2 regions of the Mesorhizobium sp. B2-1-1 genome follow, and region 2 is predicted to be linked to the other one. Evidence: riboswitches for the same ligand, from Rfam matches in the RefSeq annotation. Region 2 holds a riboswitch; the other holds the start of a gene.
What was found. Region 2 has a riboswitch for cobalamin ahead of FJ972_RS20725 (ABC transporter ATP-binding protein). Riboswitches for the same ligand answer to the same signal wherever they lie in the genome.

Region 1: it holds a riboswitch for cobalamin, as region 2 does, so the genes downstream of both, FJ972_RS15340 (CbtB domain-containing protein) here and FJ972_RS20725 (ABC transporter ATP-binding protein) in region 2, are expected to answer to the same signal.

Annotation. Positions count from the first base shown of each region.
Region 1 covers NZ_CP083954.1:3,130,318-3,133,716, reverse strand. Annotated here, with positions in the region: gene cobO (cob(I)yrinic acid a,c-diamide adenosyltransferase) at 1-290, opposite strand, end outside; gene cobU (bifunctional adenosylcobinamide kinase/adenosylcobinamide-phosphate guanylyltransferase) at 292-807, opposite strand; gene FJ972_RS15345 (CbtA family protein) at 800-1,597, opposite strand; gene FJ972_RS15340 (CbtB domain-containing protein) at 1,613-1,792, opposite strand; cobalamin riboswitch at 1,828-2,024, opposite strand; gene FJ972_RS15335 (aromatic ring-hydroxylating oxygenase subunit alpha) at 2,159-3,328, shown strand; gene FJ972_RS15330 (MFS transporter) at 3,332-3,399, opposite strand, start outside.
Region 2 covers NZ_CP083954.1:4,207,065-4,210,463, forward strand. Annotated here, with positions in the region: gene FJ972_RS20720 (ABC transporter substrate-binding protein) at 1-673, opposite strand, end outside; gene FJ972_RS20725 (ABC transporter ATP-binding protein) at 713-1,501, opposite strand; cobalamin riboswitch at 1,758-1,967, opposite strand; gene FJ972_RS20730 (LacI family DNA-binding transcriptional regulator) at 2,030-3,055, opposite strand; gene FJ972_RS20735 (Gfo/Idh/MocA family protein) at 3,237-3,399, shown strand, end outside.

The sequences.
Region 1 (3,399 bases), 1.1 Mb from region 2:
TCGCCCATCGCGTGCCAGACGACGCGGTCGCCGAAGGCGGCGAAGGCCTCCTTCTCACCCGTATGCCATTTGCCCTTGATGAACTGGACGACGCCGACGCGCTTGCCGTAGCCGAGCATCCGCAGCGCCAGGCCAAAGGCAGCCGTGGTCTTGCCTTTGCCCGGGCCGGTGTTGACGATCAGCAGCCCCTTTTCGACCGTCTTGCTCGCCACCTCGGCGTCTTGGACCGCCTTGCGCTTGGCCATCTTGGCGCGGTGGCGCTCTTCGTCCTTTTCGTCGATGTCGGTCATGTCACTTCACCTTGAGCGGCAGCCCCGCCACCATCAAAAGCACGGTCTCGGCAATCGCCGCGACCTGCTGGTTGAGCCGGCCGGCGGCGTCGCGGAACCGGCGCCCCAGCGCATTGTCGGGCACGATGCCTTGCCCGACCTCGTTGGATACCACGAACCAGGGTCCGCGCGGCCGCGACAGCATGTCAGCCAGCCGCCGACATTCGGCCTCTACATCATGATCGGCCAGCATGTGATTGGTCAGCCAGAGCGTCAGGCAGTCGACAAGGACCGGCTGGTCCTCCGGTAGGGCCTCGAGTGCACCGACAAGGCCAAGCGGTGCATCGATGGTCGTCCAGCCCTCGCCGCGCCGCGACCGGTGCAACGCGATGCGCTGCCGCATCTCGTCGTCATAGGCTTGCGCCGTGGCGATGTAGGTCCATGGCGAAGGCAAGGCCGTCATCAGCGTTTCGGCGTGCGCGCTCTTGCCGGAGCGCGCACCGCCGATGATGAAGGTCAGTCTTCCGCGATCAGGCAAAGCTGTCGCGCAGGCTCGTCGCGCTGCCGGTGAAGCGTCCGCGCACCACGCCGACGACAGCGCCGAGCACGAGCCAGAACACCAGGTTGGTTACGGTTACCGCCACCACGAACTGATGGTGCAGGCCTTCCGGAATCGGCGTCTCGAAACTGTCCGGCTGCGGCGCGCCGACAATATGCGGCGCGACGATCAACACCACGCCCAGAATCGCCAGCGGCAGTGATTTGGGGAAGGCGATCAGGGCAAGGCCGATCGCCGTCGCCGCCACCGTCGCCGTCCACCAGATCTGGCGTGGCAGAAGCTCGGCGGCAGGCATGGCCGGCAGTTCCGGCGGCAGGCCGAGGCCCGGCGCCAGCGTGAACACGGCAAAGCCGGCCAGTCCCCAGAACACGCCCTGGCGCCAGTTGCCGATGCCGCCGGCGAATTCCGAAACCGCGACCAGGACCAGCGCGAAGCCGATGCCGGTGACGATGTTGGCAAGCACGCTGAAGGCGAAGCGCTCGAAGCCGTCGGCCGGCGCCCAGCCTTCCTCTTCAGCCGGAACAGCTTCAGCGGCTGCCGGCGCGGCGGAGCTCATGGCATTGCCCGCCGGGGCGGCAGAGTTCATGGCGTTGTTGTCGGTCGGGGCCGGTGCGGTATGGTCGTGGTGGTGGCCGCCGCCGGCCTGTTCGTAGACTTCCGCCTTCAGGATCAACGGCACGGTGGCATAGGCCTGCATGCAGGCGAGAACGACACCTGCCACGAGCCCTGCGATCGCCGCGATGAACACGACGTTGCGAAACAGGTTCATGATGTCAAATCCCTATCAGTGGCAGGGAAACGCCATCGAGTGGCGATAGTCGTGCGCGGCATTGTGGACCGCGTCGATATGCGAGAAACCGACAAAGCCTACGACGAAAACGCCGAGCAGCGCCGCGAGCGCGAGCTGCAGGAGGCGCGACTGCGAGGAGATGGAGGCGCCGAGGGAGACGGAAGCGGTATTCATGTCTTGTCCTTTCACCCTCCACCCGAGGGCATCGAAGTCAGTTTCCTGTCGCCGGCAGGTCTCCTGGCTCGCGGATCAGCGCCCTTCCCCACCTTCCCGAAGAAAATCTTCAGTGGCATATGGAGAGGACTACCGCACACAGTTGCGGGGGCAGCCACGGCATTGGGCAACAAATCTGCCCGCACCGCATTCCCTCTTGGCTCCAATCGGAACCGACGACGAAGGTGACTATAGGGAAAATCGCCGCATCCGGCAAACCAAATTCCGACGGCGACAAGCGCTTTAGCGCCGTCCGGCCGCTTGCTCCGCTGCAATTGACAATTTCCGTGGCCGGGTGTCGGCTGCCATCCTCACAGGAGGCCAGCCATGCAGCCCGTCCAGAGCCAGCACGCCCCCTATAACGGCCTCACCCGGGCCGAGCCGACATTGCCGTCCTCGGCCTATTGGGATGCGGCGGCCTACCAGCGCGACCTCGACGCCATCTGGTACAGGAACTGGCTGCTCGTCTGCCGTGAAGCTGATCTCGCCCAACCGCTGGCTTTCCGCACCTTCCGTGTCGGCAGCCAGGAGATCGTCGTGCTGCGTGACGATACCGGCGAACTGCGCGCCTTCCACAACACCTGCCGGCATCGCGGCTCGCAGCTTTGCCAGGAACGCGAGGGGCGGCTGAGGGCGCGGCTGATCACCTGCCCCTACCACGCATGGTCCTATTCGCTGCGCGGCGAGCTCGTGCGCGTGCCATCGAAAACGCTGCCCGAAGGTTTCGACAAGGCGGACCATCCGCTCTATCGCGTCGCGCTGTCGGTCTGGCGCGGCTTCGTCTTCGTCAATCTCGCGGAAGATGCCGCCGGCTCGGCGCACTCATCCTTCGACCCGGCCTCCGGCGATCTCGGCAACTGGCCGCTGGAATCGCTGGTATCGGGCCATGTGCTGCGCAAGGTGATGAACTGCAACTGGAAGATCTTCTGGGAAAACTTCAACGAATGCCTGCATTGCCCCGGCGTCCACAAGGACCTGTCGCGGCTGGTGCCGATCTACGGCCGCGGCCTGATGGGCCGGCATGACGACCCCGAATGGACCCGCCATGCCGACAATGACGCGCCGGAATTTTCCGGCGGGCTGCGGGCGGGTGCCGAAACATGGTCACGTGACGGCCAGGCGCATGGGCCGGTCTTTTCGGGCCTGACGCCGGCCGAGCGCGCCGCCGGCCAGACCTACGCCACCAGCCTGCCCTCGATGTTCATCGTCGGCCACGTCGACTATGTCAGGTCCGTACGGCTGGTGCCGCTTGGCCCCGAGCAGACCGAATTGACCGCCGAATGGCTGTTCGCGCCCGACGCGCTCGCCGCCACCGACATCGACAACATCGTCGGATTCGGCACCCAGGTGCTGGAGGAGGATGCCGCGATCTGCGAGGTCAACCAGAAAGGGCTGCGCTCCATGCGCCATAAGGCCGGCGTGCTGATGCCGGAGGAGTACGACCTCCACCGCTTCCACGATTGGGTACGCGAACGACATGCTGCGCTTGTGCCGTAAGCTTCACAGCGACTTCGGCAGATACCGCCAGGTGACATAACCGCAGACCGCCGCAAGCAGGCCGAGCGTGA
Region 2 (3,399 bases):
TGTCGCCGCCGGCCGCGGAAATCATGGCGTTGGGAATGGCGAACTTGCCTGATGTGAACGGCTTGTCCTCGCCGGAATCATAGAGGAACACGCGCGTTCCCCTGCGGGCGCCGACCTTGGCCGTGATTTCGGCGAGCTGCGCCTTCCAGCCGGAGACGAGCTTATCCGCTTCGGCCTCCTTGCCGAAGATCTTGCCCAGCTTCTCGACATCGCCATAGAGCAGGTCCATCGAAGCGGCGGGGCGGTTCTTGTCGAGATGGACGCAGCTTTCCGTCAGCACCAGGGTCTTGATGCCGTGTTGCGCCAGCGTATCGGGCGTCACCTCGCCGCCCGGCTTCATGCCGTAGTACCAACCGGCGAAGAAGAAGTCGGGCTCGACAGCGACCAGGTTTTCCAGCGTCGGATATTTGGGCGCCAGTTCCGGGATCGAGCCTTGCTCGGCCTTAAATTCGGGGCCGACCTTGTACCATCCGGTGATGCCGGTCAGGCCGACGATCGACGGCTGCAGCTTCAGGGCGAAGGCCATCTCGGCCATGTTGAGATCGTGAATGACAGCGCGCTTTGGAGGCGCGTCGAAGGTCAGCGACTTGCCGCAGCTGTCGACCGTCACCGGAAAGGCGAAGGCCGTAGAGGCCAGCAGGGAGAAGGCAAGAGATACGGCAAGGCGTTTCACGGATGTTGCTCCTTCGTTGCACGGGAATTGGATCTGCGCTCACGAAGATGGCGCGGCACGGTTCGGAACCTCGAACACCATCAGCTCGCGGTCCTCCGTCGGGTGGCGCAACCTAAAGACGTCGACACCGAAGATCTCGCGGATCAGCTGCTGAGTGAGTGCTTCGCGTGGCGGCGCCAGCACATGCAACCGGCCATGGCTCATCACCGCGACCCTGGTGGCGAAAGGCGTCACCAGCGCCAGATCGTGCAGCACCGCGATCACGGTCATGCCGAGGCCTGCAACCAGTTCGAGCAACTCGCTGCGCGCCCGCGGGTCGAGATGGTTGGTCGGCTCGTCGAGGAACAGGATCTTCGGCTCCTGTGCGATGGCGCGGGCAAGCTGGGCGCGCTGGCGCTCGCCGCCCGACAGCGAGCCGATGGTGCGGCCAAGCAGCGGCAACAGCCCGGTCCGGCGCAGCGCCTCGACGACAATGTCGCGTTCCTCGCTCCTGTGCCTGCGGCCGGTATGCGGAACCCGGCCGAGCTCGACATAATCGATCACCGCCAGCCGTGGATCCGGTTGATCGGTCTGGCCGACGACGGCGATGTGCAGCGCCCGCTCGGCGGTCGAAATCCTGTCCAGCAGGCGCCCGGTGAGCTTCACTTCGCCCGAACTCGGCCGCAGCATGCCCGACAGCATGCGCAGCAATGTCGTCTTGCCGGCGCCGTTGGGACCGATGATGGCGAGACGGTCGCCCGCCGCCACCGAAAGGCTGACCGGATGCACCAGATGCAGGCCATCCGCCGCCGCGGCCAGGTCGCGGGCCTCGAGAAGCGGCGCGGTCATGGGCAATTCCTTGCAGGGCCTGCCGGAATACGGGCCAGCGTCTTGCTTGCCAATCCTGCCGGACGCTGGCCTGAATTCACCTCGGTGGCGATATCGCGGCAAAGCGTGCACACGATGATGCGATGCATGGGAATGCAGTGAATGCGATCGATGGAGCCGTCCAACTTCCGTCACTTTCAAAAATGGCGACGGAAGGAAGCTGGCTTGAACCGGTCGACAAGACCGAACCCCGCGTCTCCTCCCGGCACACCCCGTCCGGTCAACCCATGCAGATGGCAGGTCTCCTGGCTCGCGGGTCGTTGCGCCATCCTGCCTTCCCAGCCTTGCCGGCCAGTGGCTTCTCGGATTTTGCTAGCCGCTTACAGTTGCGGGGGCAGCCATGGCTTCGACCCGAAAATCGGGCCTCACCATGTTCCCTTTTCACCCCTCGCCTTGCGGCGCGGGGACCATCACGAGTCGCAGCCTAGGATGCAGGCAGCGTCGAGGCAAGGTCGATGCATGTTCTGTTATAACGATACAAACGTGTGGTCAATCACTATCGCGCGCCACCAGTTCCAGCGGCCAGACCTCGCGAATGATCTCTGGCCCTTTCGCGCCGGCGAAAGCCGGGAGCGAGGCGAGCAGGATTTCGCCGAGCCGCCGCCCCATCGGGTCAAGGCTCGGACGAAAGCCGGTCAGCGCCGGCGAGAAATAACGGCAGAGCGGCGTGTCGACGATGACGATCACCGCGACATCCTGCCCGGGCTTGATCCCCATTTCGGCGAGCGCTTTGCAGCCGCCGAGCGCCATCGAGTCGTTGTTGAAGATAATCGCGGTCGGCGGATCCTTCGACCGCATGACTTGCGGTGTCACCGCGTAGCCACCGGCTTCGTTGATAAAACCGTCCACAATCAGGCCGGGATCGACTTCGATGCCGTGCCGCCGCAGCGCCTTGCAATAACCCTCCAGAAACAGATAACCGAAATTCAGGTCAAGCGACGGCCGGATGGCGGCGATGCGGCGGTGGCCACGCGCAACCAGCCGGTCGACCGCATCGGCGCCCGCCTTCTCGAAATCCAGATCCAGAGAGGGATAGCTGTCGTCGCCGGACCGGCTTCGGCCGAGCGTCGCGAAGGGAAAGCCGGCCTTGCTCAGATAGTCGATGCGATCGTCCTCGCGCCGCGTCCAGGCCAGTACGACGGCATCGGCACGACGCGTCTCGACGACGCGGCGCAGCCGCTCCTGTTGATAATCCGCCGGCGCGCCCATGACGATGATCAGGTCCAGCCCGCACTCGGCCAATGTCGCTTGCAGTCCGGTGAGGAACGGAATGAAGAACGGCTCGCCATACTGCTGGTCGCCCGGATGCGGCTGCAGCATGAAAGCCACGGCATGGGTGGTGCCGCGGCGTAGGTTCCTGCCCGAGTGGTTCGGTGAATAATTGAGCTTCCGGGCCGCCTCGAGCACGCGCTGGCGTGTCTCGGCGTTCACGTCGGCGCGCCCGTTAAGCGCGCGCGAGACTGTACCGATCGAAATGTTCAGGTGCCGCGCAAGATCGTGAATGCTGGACGCCAAGACCTCCCCCTCCTGCTTCTGGCTAGCACCAGCCGGTCGTGCGGCCAAGGCGTTTCAGAGCCGACGGTACAAATCCGATTGACAATATATGCCATCGGGTGTGTCATCGTAAACGTTTACGGAAGTCATTTACGGACTGCCGTGGGTGCCAGCCAGGAGGGGTTGGCCGGAGGAGCGCTGGATGATGCACGTCGTCCTGGTCGGGTGCGGAGCCATGAGCAAAACCTGGCTCGAGGCCATCAGCCAATCCCCTGCCGTCAAGATCGTCGGTCTCGTCGACCTCGACGCCGACAGGGCGCGCCAGCGGGCACGCGAATACGACCTCGCTGGGGTCGCGATCGGGA